DNA from 2 places in the Gilliamella sp. Nev6-6 genome. Region 2 is predicted to be linked to the other one. Evidence: riboswitches for the same ligand, from Rfam matches in the RefSeq annotation. Region 2 holds a riboswitch; the other holds the start of a gene.
What was found. A riboswitch is a leader RNA that binds a small molecule or an ion and turns the genes downstream of it on or off. The one in region 2 is predicted to bind preQ1.
Positions count from the first base shown of each region.

Region 1: linked by a shared signal. The riboswitch ahead of queF (preQ(1) synthase) and the one ahead of queD (6-carboxytetrahydropterin synthase QueD) in region 2 are both predicted to bind preQ1.

Region 1 is NZ_LZHP01000079.1:16,981-25,222, reverse strand. Features, by position in the region: gene hemN (oxygen-independent coproporphyrinogen III oxidase) at 1-663, opposite strand, end outside; gene yihI (Der GTPase-activating protein YihI) at 991-1,503, opposite strand; gene coaA (type I pantothenate kinase) at 1,673-2,608, shown strand; gene A9G42_RS09455 (DUF1090 domain-containing protein) at 2,633-3,070, shown strand; PreQ1 riboswitch class I at 3,616-3,660, shown strand; gene queF (preQ(1) synthase) at 3,663-4,136, shown strand; gene queC (7-cyano-7-deazaguanine synthase QueC) at 4,165-4,821, shown strand; gene A9G42_RS09435 (7-cyano-7-deazaguanine/7-aminomethyl-7-deazaguanine transporter) at 4,893-5,543, shown strand; gene A9G42_RS09430 (alpha-2-macroglobulin family protein) at 5,823-8,242, shown strand, end outside.
Region 2 is NZ_LZHP01000091.1:2,437-10,678, reverse strand. Features, by position in the region: gene clpB (ATP-dependent chaperone ClpB) at 1-2,387, opposite strand, end outside; PreQ1 riboswitch class I at 2,661-2,706, shown strand; gene queD (6-carboxytetrahydropterin synthase QueD) at 2,710-3,138, shown strand; gene A9G42_RS11355 (7-carboxy-7-deazaguanine synthase QueE) at 3,135-3,749, shown strand; gene argS (arginine--tRNA ligase) at 4,252-5,985, shown strand; gene pbpC (penicillin-binding protein 1C) at 6,062-8,242, shown strand, end outside.

The DNA of each region.
Region 1 (8,242 bases), on a different contig from region 2:
AAAGCTTTCTACGGTTTGCTTGGGTAAACCATAAATTAGATCTAGACTAATAGAGTGAAAACGATTTTTTCGTGCCTGATTAATAAGAGAACGTATTAGTGTTTCATCTTGTTTGCGATTAATTAGATTTTGGATTTCGTGGTTAAAATCTTGAATCCCCATACTCAACCTGTTAAAACCAACACTCGCTAAGTGGTCGATGGTTTGTGGCGTAATTTCACGAGGATCGATTTCGATCGACAGTTCGGCATTATCCGCAAAATTGAAGTGCTTTTTTAGCGAAGTAATCAGCCGAGTAATTTCATCATCAGTTAAAAAAGTCGGCGTACCCCCTCCCCAGTGCATTTGTGTTACAGTGCGTTGTTTGAATAATTTTGCCCGTTCGGCAATTTCAATATCCAAAATATCGAGGTATTTGGTGACTTTTTTTGTTTGGCGAGTAATGAGTTTATTACAACCACAAAAGTAACAAAGTTTATGACAAAACGGAATATGTACATAAAGCGATAATGGCTTTGTAGGGTAACGTGTGGCGGCCGATAAAAAGTCCTGCTTGCTAAATTCTTCATTAAATTCAAGTGCAGTAGGATAAGAGGTATATCTTGGACCAGAATAGTTATATTTTTCAATTAACGCCTGATCCCATAATTGCATATCAGTCATGCTGTTACTTCCGTTTAAATCTCTGTTTAGTGCTGTTATTTTTATCGAATTTTCGTATCAGTTTTCGATGATTTCTAATTTTTGTTTTAATTTTTATTTGATTGGTTTTATTTAAATATAACAATGTGCAAATTAATAACCCAAAATATAAACTTAGCATAATTAATATTGGCATTATGATTCGCTCGCTTTTAAGTTATTAATTAGAGGCATAAAAAATAAAGGTTGTGACATTAAATCACGAGCCGAAACTTAACTATTACAATGGCATTCCAGCTCGCATATCAGAAATATACAATCATGAGTATTAATTATATTTTCCTACCATTAGTTTCGTTTTAACAAACTAACAATATCTTCTTTCTTGTCGTCTTGATCTTCAATATCATCAAAATCGTCGTCAGTATAACCGAGCTCTTGCATTAACTCATCAATTCGATTTAATTTACTATCAAGATAAGTTTGTTGCTCTTTAGTTAGTTTGCTATTTTGCTCGACTAAATCCAGTAACTGATCTAATTTTGGATCATTTTCTAGTTGTTCTAACTCTTGTTGTGGAGATAAATTTGATGATAAAACCATTTTAGTTGGTTTAGTAGGTTGTTTAGCTTGTGTGACATTGCTTGAAGTTTCCGCAATTAAAGAAATTGGCTTTTTGCTACCCACACGTGGATCTTTGACTGTGTTTGTCGAACTTTTATTCTTGTTATTCTCTTGATTATTAAAGCGGGAACCACTTGGCAAACCTTTGTGTTTACGTTTACGCTTTAGTTCACGAGATTCTTCATTGATCTCTTGACGGCTTTTCTTAGTTTTTTGTTTCGATTTATTTTTTAACATACAATCTCAATTTAATACCAGAGTTAAAGATTTAGCTAGTATTTTAACAGTAACTTGACCAGATAGCTATGATGAAGCATCAATGCTAATTTGTGATTGTAAAAAATGAGATTTATGTATAATCTGAGCCAACTATTTGAGAATTAATTGCAATAGAGAAACATAAAACATGAATAATCATTTAAGCCCTTATATGCAATTTAGTCGTAAAGAGTGGGCTAGCTTACGTAATGCAGAGCCAATGACATTAACTTGTGACGAGTTAGTCTCTCTACAAGGCATTAATGAAGATCTGTCAATGGATGAAGTAAGTGATATCTATCTACCTTTATCCAGATTGCTTAATTATTACATTAGTAATAGTTTTAGTCGGCAGGCTGTTTTATCTAAATTTTTAGGCAAAAGCCAAAAAATTCCTTATATCATTGGTATAGCAGGAAGCGTTGCTGTGGGGAAAAGTACTACAGCTCGTGTATTGCAAGCATTATTATCTCGTTGGCCTGAGCATCGCAAAGTGGCTTTGGTGACAACTGATGGTTTTTTATACCCCAATAAATGCCTTGAAGAACGTGGAATAATGAATAAAAAAGGCTTTCCGCAATCTTATGATATTAAAAAACTGATCAATTTTGTTGCTGATATTAAGTCTGGCCAAGCACAGGTTAAAGCCCCCGTTTATTCTCATTTAGTTTATGATATTGTTCAAAATGAACAAATTATTCTCGATAGCCCTGATATTTTAATTCTTGAGGGATTAAATGTGTTACAAGGCGCTGTAAATTATGCACAAGCCAATAATCGTGTTTTTGTTTCTGATTATGTTGATTTCTCAATTTATGTTGATGCCGATGTTTCGTTGCTACACAATTGGTATGTCAATCGTTTTTTAAAATTTAGAGCAGGAGCATTTAGCGATCCCAATTCTTATTTTAATCATTACTCAAAATTGCCAGAGCAAGAAGCGCTTAACATCGCAAACCGTCTTTGGCATGAAATTAATGAATTGAATTTAATAGAAAACATCCTACCAACAAGGGAAAGAGCCAGCCTTATCCTAACTAAAGGCAAAGATCATAAAGTTGATTGTGTTCAATTAAGAAAATAATTTAAAAAGGGGAAGAAGATCGATATGAAATTAACAATAAGATCAATTTGTAAGTTAATTTTTTTAGTATTAACAGCTATCGCTTTTATACCTAATATTTATGCAGCAAATCATGACGAATATCAAGGTGTAACTTGTTTTAGCAAAAAACACATTATGGAAAAACAAATTGATAAGGCAAAAAAGGCGGGTAACTTGCACCAAGCTCAAGGGCTTGAAAAAGCATTACATGATATCAATACATATTGTAATGATGATGATTTAAAAGCTAAATACACCGAAAAAGTAATTGAAAAGACTAAAAAAGTTGCCGAAAAAGAGCAAGCTTTAGCTAAAGCGCAAGCAAAAAGAGACTCCCAAAAAATAGCTAAACAAAAGCTAAAATTAAGTGAAGCTCAAAAAGAGTTGAGAGAAGCTAAAACTAAATTAGCTGAATTTTATAAAGAAATTCAAGCTAAATAAGGATGTGAATTCAAGCATAATTAACTCCTTATTTACTGTCACTGATTTAGCGTTGAATATGTTCAATATATTTACATATATGAAAATAGAATATAAAATATTCAGCATTTTCAATACAATGGATAAGGTTATTTTAATGGCTAGCTTTTGGAAGAAAGCATTCGGCGGTTTATCGGCAAGGTATTTAATACGACAATATTTATTTAGTTTTATAATTACTCTTCCTCCTTTATGTACCCTGATATTCAAATTTAAAATGCCTGAAAGCATATATACAGGGATAGCTCTTTTAATATTATGGGGTTTATATCCATATTCTCGATTTGTTTATGAAAATGTTATTAGTTATATCGTTGGTGATAATACTTTCATTGTAAGTACAGAAACATGGCTCGTTACTAAATTCTTTACAATGGTAATATGCTTTGCTTTTAGTTGGGTGTTTGCTCCATGTGGGTTATTATATTTATATTTTCAATCATCTAAGTTAGGATAAAGCGCTTATAACTAGACATTTTTATTTAAAAAGAGTATGGTGTGTGCTTTGTTACGTGGTTCGTGAACCTCCCACGCTAAAAAACTAAGGAAAATTATGAATAAAGTTACACTACTTGGCGATCAATCTGTTCGCTATCCTACAACCTATTGTCCTGAAATACTCGAAACGTTCGATAATAAACACCCAACTAACGATTATTTTGTTAAGTTCAATTGCCCAGAATTTACTAGTCTTTGTCCTATCACTGGGCAACCTGATTTTGCGACGATTTATATTTCATACGTACCTAATATTAAAATGGTTGAAAGTAAGTCACTCAAGCTATATCTCTTTAGTTTTCGTAATCATGGTGATTACCACGAAGATTGCATCAATATTATTATGAAAGATCTTATTAAACTAATGGATCCTAAATATATTGAAGTCTGGGGAAAATTTACCCCTCGCGGTGGAATCTCTATCGATCCTTATGCAAATTATGGTAAAGCCGGCACTAATTGGGAACAAATAGCGATGAGCCGTTTGGCTAATCACGATCTTTATCCTGAAAAAGTCGATAATCGCTAATTCAATTTACCCTAACAGGAAACTCTCAATGCAAACTCGTAAAGCACTAGTGATATTTTCTGGTGGGCAGGATTCTACTACCTGTTTACTGCAAGCCATTGCTGATTATGGTCGTGAAAACGTCGAAACCATCAGCTTTCAATATGGTCAACGTCATGCTATTGAACTTGAAAAAGCCAAGTGGATTGTTGAAGATCTTGGCGTTAAGCAAACCGTGGTGGATACCTCGGTGATTAAACAGACGACCAATAATGCTTTGATTGATGATTCACAACAAATCACCGCAGCCAAAGAAGGCGATTACCCTAATACTTTTGTGGATGGACGTAATATGCTGTTTTTGCTTTTGGCTGGTTGTCATGCCAAGCAACACGGTATTAGTGACATTATTATTGGCGTTTGTGAAACCGATTTTAGTGGCTACCCTGATTGTCGTGATATTTTTATTAAATCAATGAATGTATCGATGAATCTTGCTATGGATTATAATTTCAATCTCATTACCCCTTTGATGTATTTGACTAAAGCTCAAACATGGGAAATGGCTGATAAACTAGGTTATTTGGATTATGTCCGCGACCATACTCATACTTGTTATTACGGAGTTGATGGTGGATGCGGCAAATGCCCGAGCTGTATTCTTCGAGATAAAGGATTAACAAAATACCTTAATCATTCAAATTAATTGAAACACTGGGTTCACTTACCCCATTAAAAAAGGACAAATTTATGCACCTGAACGCTAATTCAGAACATATAAACCAATTTACTCACGCACAGCAAATCAAGGCTCTAAGCTGGCTTTCGTTTTTTCATATTTTGGTTATCGCTTCCAGCAATTATTTAGTACAAATTCCATTTGATATTTTTGGTTTCCAAACCACTTGGGGGGCGTTTACTTTTCCATTTATCTTTCTTACTACCGATTTAACTATTCGGGTATTTGGAGCGAGTTTAGCTAGGAAGATAATTTTTGTGGTGATGCTTCCCGCATTGCTATTTTCATATGTGATTTCTGTACTATTTTTTGAAACACATTGGGTTGGTTTATCGGCATTGACGGAATTTAATAGTTTTGTTTTTCGAATTGCATTAGCAAGTTTTGCCGCTTATTTAGTTGGACAATTGATGGATATTACTGTCTTTAACTATTTAAGAAAAAATAAATCGTGGTGGGTTGCACCAACAGCATCGGCTATCTTTGGTAATGGTATTGATACTATTGTCTTTTTTGCTATTGCCTTTTATCAAAGTAGCGATGAATTTATGGCAAATCATTGGGTCGAAATTTCTTTAATGGATTACAGTTTTAAAATTATCATTTGTGGCTTATTCTTTTTGCCTCTTTATGGTGTGATTTTAAATTTTATCCTAAAAAAATTAATGTTTGTCTCCAAAACTAATTAATCGTTATAACCTAAATTCCATTGACTTATCTTAATAAACTAAAACTCATTAATTATTTTTGATGAGTTTTAATTCTATTTTCAATGTATGCAATAAAGACTATAAAAAACGTTCAGAAAAGTCATTGATTTTATTGAAGTTTTTCTTTCTGGTATTTGTAATAAAATTGCTCAATCTGTTGCTACACGCTTTGCTAAAAAGCGAAGAACTGTGCATAATATATATAAAATATAATCAATATCAATAATAATAAAATATGAGATGGGAGGTGGACAAAGTATGGCATTAGTAAAACATTTAGCTATATTTAGCCTATTGTTAGCTTTAGCGGGGTGTGACAATAAAGAAAGAGAACAAACAGCAAATGCAGAGCAATCATCACCGCAATTAGCAACAGAAGTTATTGATAACAGCAACACGACCAAAATTGGTGAGCCTAATGAAAATAATAAAATAGCGCAAGATCAATCACCAACAACGGTTTTTAATCCCACACCAGAATTAATCGAAAAATATCATGGTAAGGCCTTAACGGTCATAGATAGTTCCGAAACCATTCTGGATGGTTCTAGCACGTTGGTTGTAACCTTTTCTGTTCCTTTAAATCCTAATCTTAATTTTTCTAATTTGCTTCGTTTAGTTGATAAAAAAATGGGTAATGTTGATGGAGCTTGGGAGCTGTCAGATAATGGACTCGAATTAAGACATCGATACCTTGAACCCAACCGTGAATTAGAGCTCACTATCGATAAAATGTTAGTTGCAATTAATGGCAACAGTTTAAAAGAAGTCTACCAAACCGAATTTAAAACTCAAGATCGCCAGCCGTTTGTTGGTTTTGCTAATAGTGGTGTTTTACTGCCTAGCAAATCAATGAGTGGTTTACCGATTACTACGCTTAATGTTAATAAAATTGATATTAACTTCTTTAAAATCAAACCTGAACATTTATCGGAATTTATTTCTGATTATGGGTTTATTAATCAAATAACAAGTTGGAACTCAAATAATATCAATAAATTTGCTGATTTAGTTTATTCATCTCGCTTTGATCTTAACCCTAAACGTAATTTTCAAGAAACGGTATTGCTTGACTTATCCTCAATTTCTCAATTACAGCAAGAAGGTATTTATTTTGCCGTTATGAATCAAGCGGGAACTTACAATTATTCCAACCCTACATCACTATTTTCGATTAGCAATATTGGTATTGCTGTTCATGCGTATGAAAATGGTAAATTATCAGTGCTTACGCATGCACTAGACAATGGTCAGCCTCTTGGCGACGTTGATATATTGATTTTATGTAATAAAAGTATTCGAGAGAGCAATAAAAACTGTTCCACCATTTTAGCTAAAACTGATGCAGACGGTTATGCTGAAGTAACCTTACCAAAAGGTATGGATTATGCTTTACTTACCGCAAATAAAGGGCAACAAATTTCTTTTGTAAATTTAGATCGTAATGCATTAAATTTAAGCAAGTATAACTTAGTCGGTTCGGCTTTTTATCAAAAACAGCTATTTGTTTTTGGCGCTCGTGATTTATATCGCCCTCAAGAAACGGTTTATTTTAATGCGCTTTTACGTGATGCTAATGGTAAGCCATTGCCAACCCAACCTATTGTGGTTGATGTTATGTTACCAGATAATCAAATTGTTGAAAATTTTACTATCAATGCTAAAGCTGACTCAAATGGCTTATATCAGTGGCAATATGTTATTCCTGCTAATGCAGCAACAGGTAAATGGGCTTTTCGTTTTAATCTAGGTGATGATAACTACCGTTATGCCGGGTTTCATGTGGAAGAATTTTTGCCAGAACGCATGGCAATGGAAATTACAACCGCATCAGACAAGCCGGTTATCTTGGATAAGAATGTCAGTTTTAATGTTAAAGGCTGGTATCTTTATGGTGCTCCAGCAATAGGTAATAACTTAGAAGGTCATGTTTATCTTAAAAAAGCAGATTCAATTGCTAACTTAGCCAATTATAAAATTGGACGTGTGACTGATGATAATCTTGATCGCCAACTTGATAATATTGACATGGTTCTGGATAAAAATGGGATTACACAAGTTGGCATTGATACTAGCGATTGGGGTAAATTAAGCTCTCCAATTAAAGTTATTTTACAAGCAAGTTTGCTTGATTCTGGTGGGCGCCCTGTTACGCGTTATGCAAGCCAAACAATTTGGCCAAATGAAAAAATGCCTGTGGTACGTGCGTTGTTTTCTCAATCGCTTTATTATGATTGGTCAACAGATCGTTATGAAAATAGTCCCACAGTTGATAAAGGTGCTAATGCTGAATTTGAAGTTGCCTATGTCAATACTGACGGAAAAAAGCTAGCATCAAATCATTTAAAAGCAAAAATTATTCGTGAACGTCGCAACTATTATTGGAGTTGGTCTGACGATGCAGGGTGGCACCAAGAATCTAATTTCAATGAATTTGTTGTTCAAGAACAACCACTAACTATTGATGAAAATGGTACAGCTAAAGTAAGTTATCAAACAGAGGATTATGGGTCTTATCGTATTGAAATTGTTGATACTACAAATAATATTAGCAGTAGTTTACGTTTTCGAAGTGGTTACAATTGGGAAGATAACACAAATGGCACAAATGCTGTTCGGCCTGATCAAGTTAAACTAAGCCTTGATAAAACTGCTTATTCAGTTGGTGATACCGCTAA
Region 2 (8,242 bases):
TCCGAGATATCCAATTGGTAACCACGTTCATCTAAACGTTTTTCAACGTGTGCTAATTGAATTTTTGCAATCGCTTTGATGTTTTCTTGACCTAATGGGTGGAATACCACTGTTTCGTCAATACGATTAATAAATTCTGGTCTAAAATGTTTAGTTACAACTGTCATCACTAGGGCTTTCATTTCGTCATAACTTAGATCAACTTGACCTTGAATTAAGTCAGATCCTAAGTTTGAAGTCATAATTATGACGGTATTACGAAAATCAACCGTGCGACCTTGACCATCCGTTAAACGCCCATCATCTAATACTTGCAGTAAGATATTAAAGACATCTGGGTGCGCTTTTTCAACTTCATCAAGTAATATCACTGAGTATGGACGACGCCTTACTGCTTCGGTTAAATAACCCCCTTCTTCATAACCGACATAGCCAGGAGGTGCGCCAATCAAGCGAGCAACTGAGTGTTTTTCCATAAACTCTGACATATCAATACGTACCATGGCATCTTCGCTGTCAAACATGAAGTTAGCCAGAGATTTGCAAAGTTCGGTTTTACCGACCCCTGTTGGTCCCAAAAATAGGAATGATCCAATTGGTTTATTAGGATCAGAAAGCCCAGCACGACTACGACGAATCGCATTAGCTACGGCAACAACCGCTTCATTTTGACCAATGACACGTTTATGTAAGGCATCTTCCATATGTAATAATTTGTCTTTTTCGCTTTCAAGCATTCTAGAAACCGGAATACCAGTCGCTTTAGACAACACTTCAGCAATTTCGTTATCAGTCACTTTGTTGCGCAATAACTTCATTGTTTTGCCTTCTAACTGTGTTGCTGAAGCAAGTTTCTTTTCGAGTTCTGGAATTTTACCGTATTGTAATTCAGACATTTTATTCAGATCACCAGCGCGACGTGCTTGCTCTATTTCAGTACGCGCTTTTTCAAGTTCAGCTTTAATGCTTTGCGTACCCGAAACAGCCGCTTTTTCTGACTTCCATTCTTCTTCAAGTGATGCATATTCTTTTTCTTTTTCAGCAAGTTCATCATTTAGCATCTCAAGACGTTTTTTACTAGCATCGTCAGACTCTTTTTTAAGCGCTTGTTGCTCAAGTTTGAGTTGAATAATACGTCTTTCAAGTCGATCTAAAGATTCTGGTTTTGAATCCATTTGCATACGAATACTTGATGCCGCTTCATCAATTAAATCAATCGCTTTGTCAGGTAACATGCGATCAGAAATATAACGATGCGATAACGTTGCCGCAGCGACAATGGCTGGATCGGTAATTTGCACATGATGATGCAATTCGTAACGTTCTTTTAATCCTCGCAAAATAGCAATCGTATCTTCAACAGTTGGCTCGGCAACATACACTTTTTGAAAACGACGCTCTAACGCAGGATCTTTTTCAATATATTGGCGATATTCGTCTAACGTTGTTGCACCAACGCAATGTAATTCCCCTCGAGCCAGTGCTGGTTTTAACATATTACCAGCATCCATTGCACCATCGCTTTTCCCTGCACCAACCATGGTATGGATTTCGTCAATAAATAATATAATACGGCCTTCTTCTTTCGCTAAATCTTTAAGTACGGCCTTTAAGCGTTCTTCAAATTCGCCACGATATTTTGCACCTGCAATCAAGGCACCCATATCTAATGATAAAACGCGTTTATTACGCAATCCTTCAGGTACTTCACGGTTAACGATACGTTGTGCTAATCCTTCAACAATAGCGGTTTTACCTACACCTGGCTCACCAATTAATACGGGATTATTTTTAGTACGACGTTGTAATACCTGAATAGTTCGACGAATTTCTTCATCACGCCCAATAACAGGATCAAGTTTGCCTTGTTCTGCCCGTTGTGTTAAATCAATGGTATATTTTTTCAACGCACCGCGTTGATCTTCTGCATTAGGATCATTCACGTTATCACTACCTCTTACTTGATTGACGGCTTGGCTAAACTTGTCTTTATTGACACCTGATTTTTTAAGAATATCACTTAGGCTCCCTTTATCTTCTAAAGCAGCTAAGATAAAGAGCTCTGATGATATATAACTGTCACCATTTTTTTGCGATAATTTATCGCACAGATTAAGTGTACGGACAAACTCTTGTGATGGAATAACCTCGCCACCCACACCCTGAACTTGCGGTAATCGATCAATCACCTGAGTTAATTCTTGTTGTAAAATAGCTACATTTGCACCAGCTGAAGCCAACAATGGCGCTACACTGCTGCCTTCTTGATTAAGCATGGCTGATAGGACATGCACAGGCTCTATATATTGATTGTCTTTACCTAATGCCATTGACTGCGCATCAGCTAAAGCTTGTTGAAACTTGTTTGTTAATTTATCTAACCTCATCGTATTTATCTCCTGAGCAATAGATTTGAGTTAAACGTGTATACATTCAACCCATTTGCATGATATCTAAATGAGTGTTGCAACCTAAATTTCAAGAGCAAATTTAAAATATTTTTTATAAAATTTGTACAGTAAAATTAGCGAGTATTTAAAAAACTTAATTAGCGTGAAAATAAAGTTGTTTGCAATATATAAATACACGTTCAACCAGTGTTGAAAGATGACAAATTAACTTTTATCCATTATATTAACACCTTTATTTTGTTAGGCGAGCTAACCGTGGTTCGTAACCCATCCCACGTAAAAAAACTAGGAATGTAATATGTTCAAAATAGCCAAAGAGTTTCAATTTGATGCTTGTCATATGTTAGATGGGCATAATGGGAAATGTCATAACCTTCATGGTCACACCTACCGTTTGTTGGTCGAAATAAGCGGAGAGCTTGTTGATAGTGGTTCAAGCAAAGATATGGTTATGGATTATGCGGATTTGAAGGCAATTGTTAAACAATACATTGTCGATCCGATTGATCATGCTTTTCTTTATCATCAAGATAATGCCAATGAATGCCAAATAGCCGAGCTTTTGTTGCAGACGCAGCGCAAAGTTTTTGCTTTTCCTTGTCGTACTACGGCGGAAGGGATGAGTAAGTTTATTTTTGATTGCTTATCTAAATATTTGCCTGTTTCGATGATCAAATTATGGGAAACACCAACTTCATATTGTGAATATTATCGGAGCCCAAAATGATCGAATTTCGCATAGTTGAAATCTTCGAATCTTTACAAGGCGAAGGTTATAATACGGGAATGCCTGCTATTTTTATCCGCTTTGCAGGCTGTAATTTAAATTGTGCTTGGTGTGATACTAACTTTCGCCAATTTACTCGATTTACCTTAGAGGCATTAATAGCAAAAGTAAGCGAATACAAAAGTAAAAACATTATTATTACAGGCGGTGAACCCACTAGGATTAAAGCGTTACCACAGCTACTGTTGTCATTAAAAAATGCTGGTTACTTTATTGCCATTGAAAGTAACGGCCTTGGCAAAGTCGATGCACTTATTGATTATATTGCCCTCAGTCCTAAATTTTGCTACCAGTCGCACTATCAAAAAATAGCCCAACCAACAGCCAATGAAGTGCGAATTGTTACCGAAAACCACCGTGATTTTATTGCTTTTTGCCAATATATCGAAACTCAGATACAGGCAAAACGCTATTATCTTTCACCTTGTGAAAAAGATGGCGCATTCAATATATTTGATACCATAAAACTACTGGGAAAAATTAACGAAAATCGATTAGATAATAAATGGTTATTGAATATACAAAGTCATAAACTTGCAGATATTGAATAGTGTCTATTTTTTTAATCTAACTCGTTAAATATTGGAGAATGAGATTGAATAGAAAATTTTAAATAAAAAGATAATGAAAGTTAATTAGATAAGTCACTATTTGCTTAAATTAATAAAATAACTTCATTTTGCTCCATTCTTTAGTGATTTTTGTTGGTATGAAGTGGCTTTATTTCGATTCTTTAAGCTTTGCTAGTAAAAAGGGTTATTGATAATCACCAATGCTCTCCAAACACATAATCCATAAAATAAATTTATTTTTTCGTTTAAAAATCATTCAGAAAAGCCATTGATTTTACTGAAGTTTTTTAACACCCTAAATATACTGACAAATAATCAAATAGGGTTATTTATAATAAATCATAAAGTAGAATATCGATTTTACTTAAATTTTTCACTTTTTCTTTAAGCAAAAACCATCGAGCCACTTATGCAATCAGTGACAATTATCGACTTTGTCGGTATTATATTGGTCATTTTATTATAATTAGTTAGGTTTAGTGTGAATATTCAACAATTATTAACACAACGTGTTTCGCAAGCAATGATTATGGCGGGTGCAGATAAGAACTGCGATGCGCTGATTAAGCAATCAACTAAAGTGCAATTTGGCGATTATCAAGCTAATGGCATTATGTCTATTGCCAAAAAGCTAGGCATACCACCTCGGGAACTTGCTCAGACAGTTTTACAACATCTTGATGTTGATGATATTGCTGAAAAAGTTGAAATTGCAGGTCCTGGGTTTATTAATATCTTTTTAAAAAATAGTTGGATTGCTGAGCAAAATGAAATTGCTTTAAGCAGTGATAAACTTAACATTACTTTACCTGCAAAACCTCAAACCATTGTGGTTGATTATTCTGCGCCTAATGTGGCAAAAGAGATGCATGTTGGACATTTGCGCTCAACAATTATTGGCGATGCCAGTGTTCGTGTTTTATCTTTTTTAGGTCATCACGTTATCCGTGCTAACCATGTTGGAGACTGGGGCACTCAGTTTGGTATGTTAATTGCTTATCTTGAAAAAATGCAAAATGAGCATGCTAATGACATGGCGCTATCAGATTTAGAATCTTTCTATCGCGCAGCTAAAAAACATTATGACGAAGACGAAGTATTTGCCGAAAAAGCGCGTAATTATGTAGTGAAATTACAAGGTGGCGATGAATATTGTCGTGATATGTGGCGCAAGCTAGTTGATATTACCATGACGCAAAATATTGCCACTTATCAACGTTTAAATGTTACCTTATCGCTTGAAGACACCATGGGTGAAAGCATCTATAACAGCATGCTACCTAATATCGTTGCCGATTTAAAACAGAAAGGGCTTGCGGTTGAAAGTGAAGGGGCGATTGTTGTTTTTCTTGATGAGTATAAAAACAAAGAAGGCGAACCAATGGGCGTTATCATCCAAAAACGTGATGGTGGCTACCTTTATGCGACAACTGATATTGCTTGCGTTAAATACCGTTACGAAACATTACATGCTGATCGTATTCTTTATTATATTGACTCCCGCCAACATCAACATTTAGAGCAAGTTTGGACAATTGTTCATAAAGCGAAGTATGTGCCTGAATCATTAAAACTAGAACACCATATGTTTGGTATGATGTTGGGTAAAGATGGCAAGCCATTTAAAACTCGCTCTGGTGATACCGTTAAATTAAATGATTTGTTAGATGAAGCGTGTGAACGTGCAACAACGTTAATTCGTAGCAAAAATCCTGAATTATCTGACAGTGAGCTTGCCCAAATAGTTGATGCTGTCGCTATTGGTGCTGTTAAATATGCCGATCTTTCAAAAAATCGTACTACCGATTATGTGTTTGATTGGGATAATATGTTGTCATTTGAAGGTAATACCGCACCTTATTTGCAATATGCTTACACTCGAGTACTGTCCATATTTAAAAAAGAAAATATTAACGAAGACAGTTTAACAGGCAAAATTAGTTTAGACACAGACAAAGAACGAGCTTTAGCAATGCGTTTAATTCAGTTTGATGAAACTATTTCAATTGTAGCTAGTGAAGGAACACCTCATGTGCTTTGTGCTTATCTTTATGAAATTGCAACGCTGTTTTCAAGCTTTTATGAAAACTGCCCTATTTTAGCAGCCGAAAGCGAAAGTTTAAAACAAAGCCGTTTAAAATTAGCCTCTTTAACAGCGAAAACACTTAAAACTGGTCTTGACATGTTAGGTATTAAGACGGTTGATAAAATGTAGTTAAGTCGCCACCTATGCTAATGCATAAGTGGCATTTTTGCTTAAATATATTACATTTTAATTTTTATAACTAAATATGATTGGATTTATTGTTCGTCATCAAAATAAGTTAATGGCTTTGTTGCTATTATTTATTGCTATCCTTGTGATTCGTTTGTATCCACATCCACCTCTTTGTGAACCACTAACTTTTTCAAAACGCTATTATGATGACAATAACCAACTCATTCGAATGACATTAGCCAAGGATGATCGGTATCGTTTATGGACACCTTTAGAGGATGTTTCACCCGATATTATTAATGGACTACTATTACACGAAGATCAGTGGTTTTATTATCATATCGGTATTAATCCATTTAGTTTAGCTAGAGCTTTTGGCGCAACCTATTTAGGTGGGGGTAATCGTCAAGGTGCATCAACCATTACCATGCAGTTAGCACGAATGCGTTGGCAGTTAAATACTAAAAATATTGGCGGTAAATTGCATCAAATTGCTCGAGCGATACAATTAGAGTTGATGTATTCTAAGCATGATATTTTAGAGGCTTATTTAAATTATGCGCCTTTCGGGCGCAATATTGAAAGTATTGGTGCAGCATCGTTAATCTATTTTAATAAGCCACCATCGCAAATGAATTTACCTGAAGCATTAACGCTAGTGGTTCTACCTCAATCACCAACATACCGTATTGATCGTAAAACAGGATTTGCAGGTAAAGCATTAGTAAAAGCCAGAAATCAATTATTTGAACGCTGGCAAGAAAAATATGATGTAGATAGCAATATTGCCGCTCTTTTTTTGCAAAAATTAGTTTTACGTCAACCTGAACAAATGCCTTTTGGTGCGCCTCATTTTGTTAATCAGATAATTCAACAACACCATAGCGATGCTCAAGAAGTTAAAACGACGTTAGATAGTAATTTGCAAAAAATCATTAGTCGGCAAGTTAATTTGTTTATTGAACGAAGCCGTTTAAAAAACATTAATAATGCATCGGTGATTTTGGTTGATACACAAACCATGCAGGTTAAGGCGCTGTTAGGATCGGCAAATTACTTTGGTAATTCTATTCAAGGTCAAGTTAACGGCACGCTTGCCAAACGCTCACCTGGCTCTACACTTAAACCGTTTATTTATGCGCTAGGCATTGATCAAGGCGTTTTGCATCCTCGTACTATTCTAAAGGATGTTGCCACCGATTTTGGGGCATATACTCCTGAAAATTTTGATCGTAACTTTCGTGGTCCTATCTCAGCAACCGATGCATTAATTCATAGCCGTAATATACCTGCAGTAACGGTTGCTTCTAAATTACATAATCCCTCTTTTTATCAATTCTTAGTTAATGCCCACATTCAAAAACTTGCTGATGAATCACATTATGGTTTATCTCTAGTTCTCGGCGGCGGTGAAATTAGTGCGCAAGAATTAGTTGGACTGTATGCCATGTTAGCTAATGAAGGGCGTTGGCAACCATTAAAATTTACGGAACCAACGATATTACCCAAGCCACAACATACGTTACCCGAACCGCAACAATTGTTAAGCCCTCAAGCGGCATTTATGACAATTGATATGCTGAAACAAAATACTCGCCCACAAGATGTTCTTAGTAAAATGCAAAATAAAATAATTCCTGTTGCATGGAAGACGGGTACATCATGGGGATTTCGTGATGCTTGGACAGCAGGAACTTTTGGCCATTACGCTATGGTCGTTTGGCTTGGTAATTTTGATGGTAGTGGCAATAATGCTTTTGTAGGTGTAGATGCTGCTACGCCACTTTTTTTTAATATTGTTGATAGTATAAATGCTTATTATCCTAACTTGCATAAACCGAATCGCCCATTACCGCCTAATTTAAAGCGTATTGATATTTGCCTAACCAGTGGTAATCTTTTTACTCAATGGTGCAAGGCAAAAGGTAAAACGTGGTTTATTCCGGGTGTGTCACCAATTAACCCCGATACTATTTTTAGACCCGTTATGATCGATAACCAAACAGGTAAAGCAGTTTGCCCGCCTTATGACTTAACAACGTCTCACTTAGCCGTTTTTGAATACTGGCCTTCAGATTTAGCTGCTATTTTTGCAAGCGCAGGCATTCCTAAAAAAACACCACCATCAACCAAGCATTGCCGTTCATCGCAAAACTATTTAGGTGAACCACCCAAAATAACTTCACCACTTAAAAATGTGGTTTATCAATTTAGATCAACAAAACAAAAAAATGAACAAATCAGTTTTACTGCT